One region of the Streptomyces sp. PsTaAH-124 genome, then DNA from elsewhere that is predicted to be linked to it. Evidence: riboswitches for the same ligand, from Rfam matches in the RefSeq annotation. Region 1 holds a riboswitch; the other holds the start of a gene.
The links. Region 1 has a riboswitch for fluoride ahead of ettA (energy-dependent translational throttle protein EttA). Riboswitches for the same ligand answer to the same signal wherever they lie in the genome.
Positions count from the first base shown of each region.

Region 1 (6,998 bases):
GGCATCCTCCCGGCCGCCGCCCGCACCGAGCACGGCTACCGCACCTACACCCCGCTGCACGCGCGCGCCCTGCGCACCTTCCTCGCCCTGGTGCCCGGCCACGGCCACCGCACGGCGGCCGCGGTGATGCGGGCGGTCGGGGAGGGCGCGGTGGAGGAGGCACTGCGCCTGATCGACGAGAGCCACGCCCAGCTCCTGGAGGACCGGCGGACCCTCCAGGCGGTCGAACAGGCCCTCCGGGGCCTCACATCACCTGCCGCGCCCGGTCCCGGCCCGGTGCCCCGGTCCGGACCGGTGCCCGCCTCCGTCCCGCGGGCCGGGGACTCCGGTCCGCGGGCCGGGACCTCGGGCGGCTTCATCGGCCCGCTGGCCGGGCAGCTCGGCATCCGGCCCGCGACCCTGCGCAAGTGGGAGCGCGCCGGACTGGTCCGCCCGCGCCGCGATCCGCGCACCGGCTACCGGGTGTACGACGAGGCCGCCGTGCGCGACGCCCGGCTGGTGCACCAGCTCAGACGCGGCGGCCATCCGCTGGAGCAGATCGCGCCGTTGATCGAACGGGTCCGCGCGGCGGGCGGCCCCGAACCGCTGGAGGCCACCCTGTGCGACTGGCGGGACCGGCTCAGCGAACGCGGGCGCGCGCTGCTGGCCGGGGCCGCCGAACTGGACGCGTATCTGCGCGAGCGCGGCTGACGGACGGACCGCACGAGGATGAAGTGAGGATGGGGTGAGGGGTGCGCCGGTCAGGACACGGCGCACCCCTCACCGGTGCCCTTCTCGCGACCGGGGCGCGCGGGTGTGCGCCTCGGAGGGACCCGCGCTGAAGGGCGGTCGGGGCAGGTGCCGGGAACCGGTCACCCGCTGCGCTCCGCGGCGAGGCAGGTGCGGCACACCATCCGCCGCGCGGCACGCGGCTTGGTGGCCAGACCGGCCCCGGTCAGGTCGTGCAGCGTCTGCGGAGTGGGCCGCCCGTGGCCGCGGCAGATGCCCGCGCCGCACGTACGGCAGACGGCGACGGCGACCGTCGTGACGTCGAGTTCCTGACAGTCGAAGCAGATCATCGCACCGCTCCGTCCCGGCCGGGGCCGGACGGACGCGCCGCACCCGGCAGGTGCCCCGGACGCGGGCGGCGCTCCGGGAGGCGCGGGGGAGTGGGTCCGTGAACGTGCACGGACGGCGGCGAAACGTCCACGTGCGTACCTCCCGAGGGCATGCGTCCTGACGTCGGTCAGGAACCATCAGCCCGGAGGAGGGCGGTTCGGGCCGGAGAACGGCCCAGGCGGGATCCATCGCCGAGTCCGAGTGAACCGGTCCGGGCGGCGCCGGTCAAGGCCGCCGCCGCCATCGGTGTCCCGGTCCCGCCGGGCGGCCCTATTCCAGACAGCCTGTGAGACGGGCGTACGCCTGCCGGGCCTCCGTCACGAACTCCTCGGCGGCCGGGGGGCCTTCGCACTCCTCGACCCGCCAGTGGTGCGCCGGGTCGAGCCGGTGCAGCACGGTGGCGAGGGTGCCCTCGTCCGCGTGCCAGGCACGCAGCGCCCGTACGCCGGTGAGGGCCGCGAAGTTGGCGTCGTGCGCCGGTACGCACACCAGCTCCGGGCACGGACGGCCGTCCCTGAGCGCGTGCACCAGCGCGACCGGCCGGGCCCGCACGGTCCGGCCCGGCAGCGCCGGTTCCTCCATCAGCAGCAGGACGGCGGTCGGCTCGCCGTCCTCGGTGAGGGTGTCGTCGATCCGGCCGGCGCCGACCGGGTAGCCGGTCACGCGGGTCGAGCCCGCGGCGGCCACATCGTGTCCGTCCGATCCGTCGTGCGGTGCGAACGGCGATCCGACCGTCGCCGCCACCATGACCATGATCTCCATCGCAGGCTCCTCCCGTGGTACGGCGGTCCACGCAGAGGCCATCAGCACGGCGGTCCGTGCGGTCACGGGCGAGCCCCATCGCCCCGGCACGTTCATTCTCCCCGGCCCGGCCGCCGGATATGCCTGCCATGTCCACCTGACGTCCGTCGCCACCGGGTGCGGGCGGCTCGGGCTGGCGCGCGGGCGCCCGCTGTGGGCACCATGGACGGAGACGGCGATGAGGCTCGCCCTTGACCGCACACCCCGTGCTGATGGCCTCTGTGAACGACGGCCGCCTCCCCGGCGGCCCGGTTACGGAGGCATCGCGGATGTACGCGTACACGATGCGCAACGTGCGGATGGCCCACGGCGACAAGGTCGTCCTGGACGACGTCACCCTCTCGTTCCGGCCCGGCGCCAAGATCGGTGTGGTCGGCCCCAACGGCATGGGCAAGTCCACCCTCCTGCGGATCATGGCGGGACTCGAACAGCCCGCGCGCGGGCAGGCGGCCCCGGCCCCGGACACCCGCGTCGGCATCCTGGAGCAGGAGCCCCGGCTCGACGACACGGCCACCGTCCGGGACAACGTCGAGGAGGGCGTCGCGGGCGTCCGGGACATGCTGCGCCGCTACGAGGAGGTCACCGCGCGCCTCGGCCGGGCCGAAGGACCGGAGGCACAGGACCTCCTGGACGAACTCGGCGCGCTCCAGGAGGCCCTGGACCACGCGGGCGCCTGGGACCTCGACTCCCGGCTGGAGCAGGCCATGGACGCCCTGCGCTGCCCGCCGTCCGGCACCCCGGTCCGCGGACTGTCGGGCGGTGAGCGCCGCCGGGTCGCGCTGTGCCGGCTGCTGCTGTCCCAGCCGGACCTGCTGCTCCTGGACGAGCCGACCAACCACCTGGACGCCGAGTCCGTGGCCTGGCTGGAACAGCACCTGGCCGACTACCCGGGCACGGTCGTCGCGGTCACCCACGACCGGTACTTCCTGGACAACGTCGCCCGCTGGATCCTGGAGATCGACCGCGGCCGCATCCACCCCTACGAGGGGAACTACTCCACCTACCTGGAGACCAAGGCCGCCCGCCTCCAGGTGGAGGGCCGCAAGGACGCCAAGCGGCAGAAGCGGCTCGCCGAGGAACTGGCCTGGGTGCGCGCGGGCGCCAAGGGCCGGCAGGCCGCCTCCAAGGCACGCGTGCAGCGCTACGAGGAACTGGCGAGCGAGGCCGCGCGCCGCCGCGAACCGGACTTCGAGGAGATCCGGATCCCGCCGGGCCCGCGCCTGGGCAGCCTCGTCCTGGAGGCCGACCACCTCACCAAGGGCCACGGCGACCGGCTGCTGATGGAGGACCTGTCCTTCTCGCTGCCGCGCGGCGGCCTCGTCGGCGTGATCGGCCCCAACGGCGTCGGCAAGACGACGCTCTTCAGGATGGTCGTCGGCGAGGAGCGGCCCGACAGCGGCACCCTGCGCCTGGGCGACACGGTCCGCATCTCCTACGCCGACCAGGACCGCGCCGGGCTCGACCCGGCCGCCAGCGTGTGGGAGGCGGTCTCCGGCGGCCAGGAGCACCTGCGCGTCGGCGGTGTGGAACTGCCCTCGCGCGCCTATGTCGCCACCTTCGGCTTCAAGGGCGCCGACCAGCAGAAGCCCGTCGGCCTGATGTCCGGCGGCGAGCGCAACCGGCTCAACCTGGCGCTCACCCTCAAGCAGGGCGGCAACCTGCTGCTGCTGGACGAGCCGACCAACGACCTCGACGTGGAGACCCTGGCCTCGCTGGAGCACGCGCTGCTCGCCTTCCCCGGCTGCGCCGTGATCACCGCGCACGACCGGTGGTTCCTGGACCGCGTCGCCACCCATGTGCTCGCCTGGGAGGGCGGCGCCCACTGGTTCTGGTTCGAGGGCAACTTCGCCGACTACGAGGCCAACAAGCGGCAGCGGCTGGGCGAGGAGGCCGCCCGCCCGCACCCGGTCACCCACCGGCGGCTGGTCCGCGGCTGACGCCCGACAGGAGCACCGCGCCATGACAGACCTCGACCGGGCGGCGGTGGCGGCCCTGCGCACGGCCCGCGTCACCGTCGTCAACGCCGAGTGGCACCTGCGCGAGGAGCAGGCCCTCGGCCGGCTCGCCCGCACCGGCCGCCTGGCCTGCACCCCGCTCTTCCCCGGCCACTTCGTCATCCAGGTCGTCGCGATCGGCGGACGGCCGCTCGGCCGCGCCCGCCACCACCGCGACGGCCGCCGCGCCCGCTGGGTCGCCGTCCCCGCGGGCACCGCCCACGAGATCGGTGGCTACCGCACCCTGCACGGCGCCGCCCGCGCCCTGGCCCGCCACGCGGGCCTGCGCCGCCGCCGCGTCACCGACGTCCCCGGCGGCCTCCCGCCGGACGGCGGCGCGGACGGCTCCGGCCGGAGCACGGGCCGCGGGCTCGCGCACGGCTCCCCGGAGCCACCGGCGGACCCGAAGCGGTGAGCGGCGCCGGTCGCCGCGGCCCGGCGGGCGGCACCGCGCTGCGCTTCGTGCTGCTCATCGGCGTGGTGAGCCTGTTCTCCGACATGGCCCACGAGGGCGCGCGCGGCATCACCGGGCCCTTCCTCGGCTCGCTCGGCGCCGGTGCCCTCGCCGTCTCCGTGATCGCGGGCACCGGCGAACTCCTCGGCTACGCACTGCGGTTCGTGTCCGGCCGGGCCGCCGACCGCACCGGCCGGTACTGGCCGATCACCGCCGCCGGCTACCTGGTGCAGATGGTCGCGGTGCCGCTGCTCGCCCTGGCCGGGCACTGGCCGGTGGCCGCCGTGCTGATCGCCGCCGAGCGCGCCGGACGCGCCCTGCGCACCCCCGCCCGGGACGCGATGCTCGCCCACGCCACCGCCGAGCTGGGCCGCGGCCGGGTCTTCGGCGTACGGGAGGCCCTGGACGCGGCCGGCGCGATGACCGGCCCGCTCGTCGTGGCCGGTGTGCTCGCGCTGCACGGCGGCTACCGCACGGGCTTCGCCGTGCTCGCCGTACCGGCCGCGCTCACCTTGCTCGTCCTGGCCGCCGCGTGGCGGCAGTACCCCGACCCGTCCGGCCTGGACACCGGCGAGGACGTCCCCGGCAGACACGGCACCCCCCGGGCCTTTTGGACCTATCTGGCGGCCATGGGCCTGATCGCCGCCGCCTACGCCGACTACCCGCTCATCGCCTACCACTTCGGCCGGGCGCACGTCGTCGCCGCCCCCTGGATCCCCGTCCTGTACGCCGTCGCCATGGCCACCGAGGCCCTCGCCGCGCTCACCCTCGGCCGCCTGTTCGACCGGTGGGGGCTGCGGACGGTGGTGGGCGCGACCCTGCTGACGGCGTGCTTCCCGCCGCTGGTCTTCCTCGGCGGCCCGGTGGCCGCCGTGTGCGGCGTGGTGCTGTGGGGGCTGGGCACGGCCGCCCAGGAGTCCGTGGTCCGGGCCGCCCTCACCGGCATGACCGCCCCCGGCCGCCGGGCCTCCGCCTTCGGCCTCTTCGACACCGGCTTCGGCCTGTGCTGGTGCGCGGGCAGCCTCGCCCTCGGGGCCCTCTACGACCACTCCGTCACCGGCCTGGTGGTCTTCTCCGTCGCCCTGCAACTGGCCGCGGTCCCGCTGCTGCTCAAGGTGCGCCACATCGCCTGAGCGCCGCGCGGGACCGGGCGGCTCACCGCAGCAGCCGCATCAGCACGTCCTCGGCCCTCCCGTAGGCCTGCGAGCCCACCCGCAGCCGCCACACGGTCCCCTGCGCGCCTTCGCCCGGCGTCACGACCCGGACCGGCCGGGGCGCGGGCGCCGCGTGCGCGGGAACCCCCGCCTCGCGCAGCGCGTCGAGCACCTCGTCGACCCGGCGCGCGGGGATGTCGGCGACCGGCGCCCAGGACACCGCCCGCAGACCGTTGCCCCGGCCGCCGGGCGGCAGCCACGCGGGCGCGAAGAGTCCCGCCGAGACAGTGAGGTGCGCGCTCCCGTGGGAGCTGGAGACGGCGCCGGACATGGCATCCTCCCCGGGTCTTCCCGCACGTCCAGCGTACGTCGCGGGGCTCCGCCCACGGAGCTGCTCCGTCCGGCGTACCCTGGATACCCGCGCCGGTGATCCATGGGGCACACTGTGGAGGCGCCCAGCGCGTCGGTGATGGGGCTCACCGCGAACCGCGGCATCATGCCGCTGACGGTCCCTGGCAGAACAGCTGAGCCGTGCCATGAGGACGGCTCCCGTCGCCAGGAGGCTCCCGTGGAGTTCGATGTGACCGTGGAGATCCCGCAGGGGTCCCGCAACAAGTACGAGATGGACCACGAACTGCACCGCATCCGGCTGGACCGGCTGCTGTTCACCTCCACCAGGTACCCGGCCGACTACGGCTACATCGAGGGCACCCTGGGCCGCGACGGCGACCCGCTGGACGCGCTGGTGCTCACCGGCGAGCCGACCTTTCCCGGCTGCGCCGTCGAATGCCGGGCGGTGGGCATGTTCGTCATGAAGGACGAGCACGGCCCGGACGAGAAGATCCTCTGCGTCCCCGCCCACGACCCGCGCTACGCGTCCCTCGGGGACATCGACGACATCCCCGAGTTCGACCGCCTGGAGATCACCCACTTCTTCGAGGTCTACAAGGACCTGGAACCCGGCAAGTCCGTCGAGGGCTCCCACTGGGAGGGCCGCGAGCAGGCGTACGCGGAGATCGGCGCCGCCCGGGAGCGGGCCGCGGCCACCCCGGGAACGACCGGTGACTGAGCCGCGCGCCCGCCCGGTGGGCACCCTGGTCCTCATGCGGCACGGCCAGAGCACCACCAACGCGGAAGGCCGCTTCACCGGCTGGACCGACGTGCCCCTCACCGCCCGGGGCGAGGACGAGACCGTCCGGGCGGCCCGGTCGATCGCCCGCGAAGGGCTCCTGCCGGACGTCGTCCACACCTCCCTGCTGCGCCGCTCCGTGCACAGCGCCGACCTCGCCCTCGGCACGCTGGACCGGCTGTGGATCCCCGTACGCCGCAGCTGGCGGCTGAACGAGCGCCAGTACGGGGCCCTGACCGGCCGCCTCAAGCACGAGGTCCGGCAGGAGGCGGGCGCCGGCCGCTACCGGCACTGGCGCCGCTCGCTGCACGGCCGCCCCGCCCCGCTGCCCGCCGACGCGCTGGCCCGGCTGCGCGCCGACCCGCGCT
Region 1 covers NZ_KB892165.1:209,013-216,010, reverse strand. The annotation lists gene B086_RS0112770 (TioE family transcriptional regulator) at 1-690, shown strand, start outside; gene B086_RS0112765 (DUF2180 family protein) at 852-1,058, opposite strand; fluoride riboswitch at 1,220-1,300, opposite strand; gene B086_RS0112760 (inorganic diphosphatase) at 1,369-1,860, opposite strand; fluoride riboswitch at 1,886-1,952, opposite strand; fluoride riboswitch at 2,065-2,128, shown strand; gene ettA (energy-dependent translational throttle protein EttA) at 2,169-3,836, shown strand; gene B086_RS39920 (hypothetical protein) at 3,859-4,308, shown strand; gene B086_RS39915 (MFS transporter) at 4,305-5,480, shown strand; gene B086_RS0112740 (hypothetical protein) at 5,503-5,832, opposite strand; gene B086_RS0112735 (inorganic diphosphatase) at 6,070-6,570, shown strand; gene B086_RS0112730 (2,3-bisphosphoglycerate-dependent phosphoglycerate mutase) at 6,605-6,998, shown strand, end outside.

Region 2 (6,998 bases), on a different contig from region 1:
CTCCACCACGCTCGACGACGCCGTGCTGCTCGGCACCCGCACCCTCCGGCAGTTCATCGACCGCGGCCTGATCGGCGTCTGCGTCACCTTCGTCGACGAACTGTCCAGGCTGGGCGAGGCCACCGTGAGCATGGTCGCCGCCGTCGACCCCGCCGACCCGGCCGTGCGTACCTTCCGCATCGCACGCGGCCCCGCCGACGGCCTCTCCCACGCCGTCGCCGTCGCCGAACGCCACGGCCTCACCCACGACCGCCTGCGCGCCAGGATCCGGCCGTGAGGGCGCGGCTCCTGCACCGCGACCGCGACCCGGCCTGGGACACCGCGCCCGGCCCGCAGGAGGACGACCTGACGCGGGACCTGGACCTCGGGACGCTGTACGCGGCGATGGCCGACGGCGACGCCTTCCTGTACGAATGCGCCCGCCGGGTCATGATGTCCCCGCTCACCGACCCCGAGGAGATCCGCTACCGGCAGGACGTCCTGGCCGACTGCCTGCGGCAGCCGGAGACGGTCCGCGAGCTGTACGCCCTGGCCACCGAGGCCCTGGCCCGCGAGAAGCGCGTCCTCGGCAGCTTCGTACGCTCCCCGGAGGCGTCCCTCGCCCGCTCGCTGGACGTCCTCGCGCTGTTCCTCGGACTCCTCCAGCGGCTGCGGCACCTGGCCGACACGCATGCCGGGGAGTTCCGCTCCGCCGGGTTCCGCCGGTTCTTCGCCATGCTGGCCGCCGAACTCGACGACGACTGCCTCACCCGGCTGCGCGGCCACGCCGAGCGGCTGCGCTTCCGCGGCGGTGTCCTGGTCAGCGCCCGGCCGACCCGCGGCTGCCGGGGCGCGGGGTACGTGCTGCGCGAACCGCCGCACAAGCGCGGCTGGCGCGACCTGTTCACCTCCTCCGGACCCCCGGCGTACACGTACCACCTGCCCGAACGCGACGAAGCCGGGGCCAGGGCGCTCGGCGAGCTGCGCGGGCGCGGCCTCGACCTCGCCGCCGACGCGCTGGCCCGCTCCTGCGACCACATCCTGGCCTTCTTCACCGCGCTCCGCCGCGAACTGGGCTTCTGCACCGGCTGCCTCAACCTGCGCGCGGCGCTCGCCGCCCGGGGCGCACCGGTGTGCCGCCCCGATCCCGCGCCCCCGGGCACACCGGTCCTCACCTGCCGCGGCCTGTACGACGTGTGCCTCGCGCTGCGCGGCCCCGGCCCCGTCGTCGGCAGCGACGTGGCCGCGGACGGGGCCCGGCTGCTGGTGGTCACGGGGGCCAACGAGGGCGGCAAGTCCACCTTCCTGCGCGCCGTGGGACTGGCCCATCTCATGGCGCAGAGCGGCATGTTCGCCGCCGCCGTCTCCTTCGCCGCCGACCCGCGCGACCAGGTGTTCACCCACTTCCGGCGGGAGGAGGACCCGGACCTGGTCAGCGGCAAACTGGACGAGGAGCTGGCACGGATGAGCGGCATCGCCGACCGCCTCACCGCGCGCGGCCTCGTCCTGTTCAACGAGTCGTTCGCCGCCACCGACGAGCGGGAGGGCGCGGAGATCAACCGGCAGATCCTTGGCGCCCTGACCGAGGCGGGGGTGAAGGCGGTGTGCGTCACCCACCTCTACGAGCTGTCCCACGGCCTGTACACACACCGCCCGGACGGCCCCCGCACCGTGTTCCTGCGCGCCGAGCGCACCCCCGACGGCCGCCGCACCCACCGGCTGGTCGAGGGCCCGCCCGAACCCACCGCCCACGGCGCCGATCTGTACGCGCGCGTCTTCGGCGAGCGGCCGACGGCTCCGGTGGGCGCGGCACACCTCGACGAGCGCGGAACGGGACGCCCATGGACTGGCTGCGCACCGCGGTCACGGCCGATCTGATCGGCCTGGCGGCCAACTTCGACAACTGGGGAGTGGGCCTCGCCTACGGCGTCGCCGGGATCAGGTTCCCGCACCGGATCAACGCGCTCGTCAACACGGTCGGCCTCGGCAGTGTCCTGCTGGGCGCGTACGGCGGAGACCTCGTCTCCCGCCGGGTGCCACCGGCCGTCGCCGGCCTGGTCGCGTGCGGGGTGCTCGTGTCGGTGGCGCTCCTCTACCTGTACCAGATGTACGTACGGCCCCGCCGCGCCCACCGCACCGCGCCGCCGGTGTCCGCACCCCCCGGCCCGCGCCAGGGCCTGCTGCTCGGCGTCGGCCTGTCGTTCACCAATGTCGCCAACGGCTTCGGGGCCACGGTCTCGGCGGCGGTCCCGCTGTGGGGCGTCGCCGCGGCCGTCACGTTCTGGGGCTACGCGATGATCTGGCTCGGCAACAGACTGGGGACCGGGGTGGCCGCCAGGGTCGTCGGCGCCTGGTCGCCCGCCGTCGCCGCCGCCGTGCTGATCGGTGTCGGGGTGCACGAGGCGACCGGGGCATAGCCCCGCTCCGGGCCCGCGCCGCCCGGCCCCACGGTCACTCCGCGGGCACCGGGCGGTACAGCAGCAGGGCGGCGGGCGCCGCCGTCAGGGTCAGCGTGTCGGGAGCGGTGGCCGTCTCGCCGTCGTAGGCGTAGGTCAGACCGCGCAGCCCGGCCAGCCACAGCCGGGGCACGACGTGCTGTTTGGGAAGGACGAGCGCGTGCGGTGCGTCGACCGCCTCGGCCAGCAGGGCCACCAGCCGGCCGTGCCGCTGCCCGGCGTCCGCGTCGAGCAGCCGCACGTCGAGCAGGCCGTCCGACAGCCGCTCGCGCGTCGGCAGGGCGTGCAGGGAGTGCTGCCGGTACACGCCGTTTCCCGCGAAGAGGAGCCAGAGGCGGCGTGGCGTGCCGTCCAGGCGCAGCGTGAAGGGCCGGGCGGTGCCGCTGGCCAGGGGCAGCGCCAGCGCCGTGGCGGCCCGCCGTCCGCAGCGGCGGCGGACCAGTTCCCGCAAGCGGACCAGATCGGCGTAGGCACCCAGGGCGAAGGTGTTCAGGAACACCCGGGGCGGCCGGTGGGGGCCCGGCGTGCCGATCAGGGCCACATCGACGGCCGCTCCCCGGCCCTCCTGCACGGCGGCGGCCGCCACGGAGACGGAACGCAGCCCGGCCGCGCCGGCGAAGTGGTCGAGCGCGCCGCCGGGGAAGACGGCGAGCGGGAGGCCGTGGCGCAGCGCGGCGCGGGCCGCTGCGTTGGCCGAGCCGTCACCGCCGACCACCCCCAGCGCCCCGCCCGCCTCGGCCGCCGACCGGGCGGCCGCCTCCAGGGCGGCGGGCAGGCCGTCAGGGGAGCGGACGGTGACCGGGCGGGCCCGGGGCAGCAGGCTCCGCAGCTCGGCGAGGGCGCGCTCCGCGCCGGTCGCGGCCGGGTTGGCCACCACCCGCAGTCCGGCCCCGCCGGGCAGCGGCCGTACGCGGGACGGGTCCGCGCGTCCCGTCGGCGCCGGACGGCCCCGCCGCTCCGCGGCCATGGCGCGCTCAGCCCCGTCCGGGCGTCACCGGGAGCGGAACGGGGGGAGCAGGGGCAGCGCCGACAGGGCGCGGGTGACCCGCGTGCCGTTCTGCGGGCGCCACAGGTTGCCCAGGTAGGGCGCGTACCGGCGCCCGCCCCGGTGGAAGAGACCCGGCAGATGGCCCGCCAGCGGCGGCTTCATGTCGAGATCGCGCAGCCGGGGGAACGCCACGAACTCGGCCGTCATGCCCTCCTCCCGGGAGGCGGGCGTCTGGCCGGGCGCGCGGCCCGCGGTGAACACCAGGTCCACGGTCCGCCGCCCGGTGTCCGGATCGACGGCCTCCAGGACGAACGCGACCCGGGCCGGTTCCACCGCGAGGCCGGTCTCCTCGCGGGTCTCGCGGCGGGCGCAGGCCACCATGCTCTCGCCCGCGCGGGGGGTGCCGCCGGGCAGCACCCAGTCGTCCGCGCCCCGCGCGGTGCGGTGGACGAGCAGCACCGACTCGCCCCGGAAGACGACGGCGGAGCAGCGCAGCAGGACATCGTCGGGCATCCTCATGCCGATCTCCTCGCAGATGATGTGCGGGTGTTACCGGTAGAGGCCATCAGCAGGAGGTCCTGCGGTTGTGGCGAGCCCCATCGCCATGGCGACGCCCTCCCATTGTGGCGTACGTCCCCGGTCCGTCCGCAAGTCCTCCGCGCGGCCCGGCGGACCCCGCGCGCGGCCCGGCCGGTCACGCGATGCGCAGCCGGATGCCGACCCAGGTGGTCGCGACGCCGCCCGCCGCCATGGCCAGCGCCCACAGGACGGGGCGGGCGGTCAGGAGGCGGGCGAGTGCGGCGCCGAGGACGGACAGGGCGAGGACGGCGAGGGCCACGACGATCCACGGCGGGCCGGGCAGGACCGCGCCCAGCGCGAGCGGCAGCGCGGCCCCGGCGAAGCTGGCCGCACAGGCGACGAGCGCGGCCCGCCAGGACCGCAGCAGGGCGAGCCGCCCCAGGTGCGTGGTGGCCATCTTCCGGCCGTGGCCGAGGCTGAGCTGCCGGGTGATGTGCGCGAGATGGGCCCGGCGTTCGGCGTAGTCGGCCACCATGACGGTGAAGGCGGAGGTGACCAGCGCGGCACAGCCGACCCGCACCGCCAGGCTCCAGCTGACCGGGGTGCCGGACCCGGTGAGGGAGGCGGAGGCGAGGGTGAGGGCGTTGAGCAGGCCGTCGGTGATCCCGAGGACGAGGGGGAGCCGGACGGTCTCGGCGGCCCTCATGACGGAGACGGTCATCTCTTGCGGGGGGTCCGGTCGAGTGTGTAGGCGCCCGCGACCACCTCGTCGGTGCTGTGCACGACGGCACCGGCGTGCTCGATGGCCCGCTGGATGGCCGGCAGGTCCAGGTCGTCGCCCTCGATGGTGACGTCGGTCCCGATGGTCTCGACGTCGATCTCGGTCACGGAGATGTTGACGGCCTGGACGCCCGGCACGTTCTCGATCTTCTGCGCCAGATGGGTGAGGCTCGGCTCGCTGATGGCCATGTCCACATCGAGGACCAGCCGGCGGATCGGCATGAGCGGTGTCCTTGTCGAAGTGCCTGCGTGTCCTGTCGGTGTGCCTACGCGCCGGGACGGTCGTCCGGGGTGAAGCGGACCAGTTCGCATTCCTCCAGGATGGCCGCCCCTTCGGAGACGATCCCGTCGAGCTCCGGCAAGAACGCCCGTACCTTCTCCGGGGAGTCGGCGAAGACGACCGCCATGGGCAGGTCCTCGCTCAGGGACAGGATGCGTTGGGTGTGGATGCGGGAGTGGGCGCCATAGCCCTCGACACCGCGGAAGACGCTGGCCCCGGCGATGCCCGCCTTGTGCGCGCGGTGCACGATCTCGGTGGCCAGGGGCTTGTGGTGCACGGTGTCGTTCTCGCCCACGAGGACGGTGACCTTCAGTCCGGGGCGGGTGTGCCTGCTCATGCGCGGTTGCTCCGTTCGGTTGACGTACTGCTCGTGGGTTCCTGGTGCGGGGGCGTTCTCACCCGGTGTCCTCGGGGGTCGCCGCGGCGGGGACCACGAGCACGGGCAGGGCGGCCCGCTCGGTCACCCGCCGCACCACGTCGCCCAGCGGCCGGGCCCGCAGATGGCTGTCCGCGCCGTGGCGGCCCAGGACGATCAGGTCGCATCCGTGCTCGGCGGCGCTCGCGAGGAGGTCGGCGGCGATGTCCGTGCCGGTGCCCCAGTCCAGGCGGAGCTGCCCGGCGAAGGGCGGCAGCGCCTGCCACGCCCGGTCGAAGCGCTCCTGCGCCCAGGCGCGCTGGGCGCCGAGGTCGCGGGTGCGCTCACCGCCGGTCTCGGTGTGCTCGGACGGTACGAGCACGGCGCGCACCAGGACGCCGCCCCGATCACCGGCCAGGGCGACCGCGGCCGCCAGCGCCGCGCGGGCGGCGGGCGAGGCGTCCCAGCCGACGAGGATCCTGTGGAACGGTGACGCGGTCATCGGCCTCCTCCTTCACCAGGACGGCTCGCGGGCACGGCCGCCGCCGGGCCGCTCATGACAGGGCCGCCACAAGCGCCAGGGCGCCGACCAGGGCGATCAGCATGTAGGTCAGATAGGCGTCCAGGCGGCCGCACTGGAGGCGTTTGGCCGCGGCCACCAGCGCGCGCAGCGGACGGTAGAACGGCTGGTACAGATACACCTCGACGACCTCCACCACGTCGGACGCGTAGTCGAGGGTGCCTCCGGTCGCCGCCGTGCGCACCGGCCCGGCACCCTCCGGTCCCGGTTCCGGTCGCGCCGGTCCCGGTTCCGGTGGTTCCCCGCTGCCCGGCGGTGCGGCCCCGGCGGGGACGGCGCGGGTCCGGGTGCGCAGCACGGCGCCCAGGACACGCCGGGTCGGGTTGGCGTACCCGAAGGGGGTGTACCGGTCGTCGCCGTGCACACCGCCGCTCGCCGAACGCCACGCCGGGACCCGCCGCACCCGCAGGGCCCCGCCGCGCGAGGCCGCCACCAGCAGCACCAGGACGCCCGCGCACAGCACCGGCATCACCACCCACAGCCAGCTCGGGGAGAGGCTGGAGAACCCGGCGAAGACGGGCTGCACGACCCAGGGCGACACCAGCGCGCCCGCGCTGACCTCCCGCGGCACCAGCGGTGCCAGACCCGCGCCGAGCACCCGCAGCTGAAGCGGGGTCAGGGCGGCGGCCAGGCCGCCCAGGGCCAGCAGCAGGACGCCCGCGCGCCCCGCGGCCCCCAGGTCCGCCCGGCACGGGGCGCGGCGGGCCGGACGGTCGTCCCGGGGGCCGAGGACGACCATGCCGACGATCCGGACGAAGGTGACCGAGGCGAAACCCGCGGTCAGCGCGATCAGGGCGCCCGCCACCGCGAGGGCGAGCCCGTAGGGGAAGGCGGAGTACCGGAACTGCTGCATCAGGCTCTCCAGCAGGAACCACTCCGAGACGAAGCCCGCGGTGGGCGGCAGCCCGGCGAGGGTGACGGCACCGGCGGCGAGCCCGCCGGCCGCCCACGGCAGCCGGCGCGCGGTGCCGCGCAGCCGTTCGAGGTCGCCGGTCCCGGCGTCCGCTTCGAGGGCCGCGGCCCCGGCGAAGAGCAGTGTCTTGGCGACCGCGTGCGCGATC
Region 2 covers NZ_KB892189.1:26,564-33,561, reverse strand. The annotation lists gene B086_RS40950 (MutS-related protein) at 1-277, shown strand, start outside; gene B086_RS40945 (MutS-related protein) at 274-1,857, shown strand; gene B086_RS0127405 (manganese efflux pump MntP family protein) at 1,821-2,396, shown strand; gene B086_RS40940 (diacylglycerol kinase family protein) at 2,431-3,402, opposite strand; gene B086_RS42095 (NUDIX hydrolase) at 3,427-3,942, opposite strand; fluoride riboswitch at 3,973-4,036, opposite strand; gene B086_RS0127390 (hypothetical protein) at 4,118-4,648, opposite strand; gene B086_RS0127385 (DUF211 domain-containing protein) at 4,660-4,944, opposite strand; gene B086_RS0127380 (DUF190 domain-containing protein) at 4,989-5,339, opposite strand; gene B086_RS0127375 (universal stress protein) at 5,398-5,859, opposite strand; gene B086_RS0127370 (proton-conducting transporter membrane subunit) at 5,912-6,998, opposite strand, start outside.
Region 2: linked by a shared signal. The riboswitch ahead of B086_RS42095 (NUDIX hydrolase) and the one ahead of ettA (energy-dependent translational throttle protein EttA) in region 1 are both predicted to bind fluoride.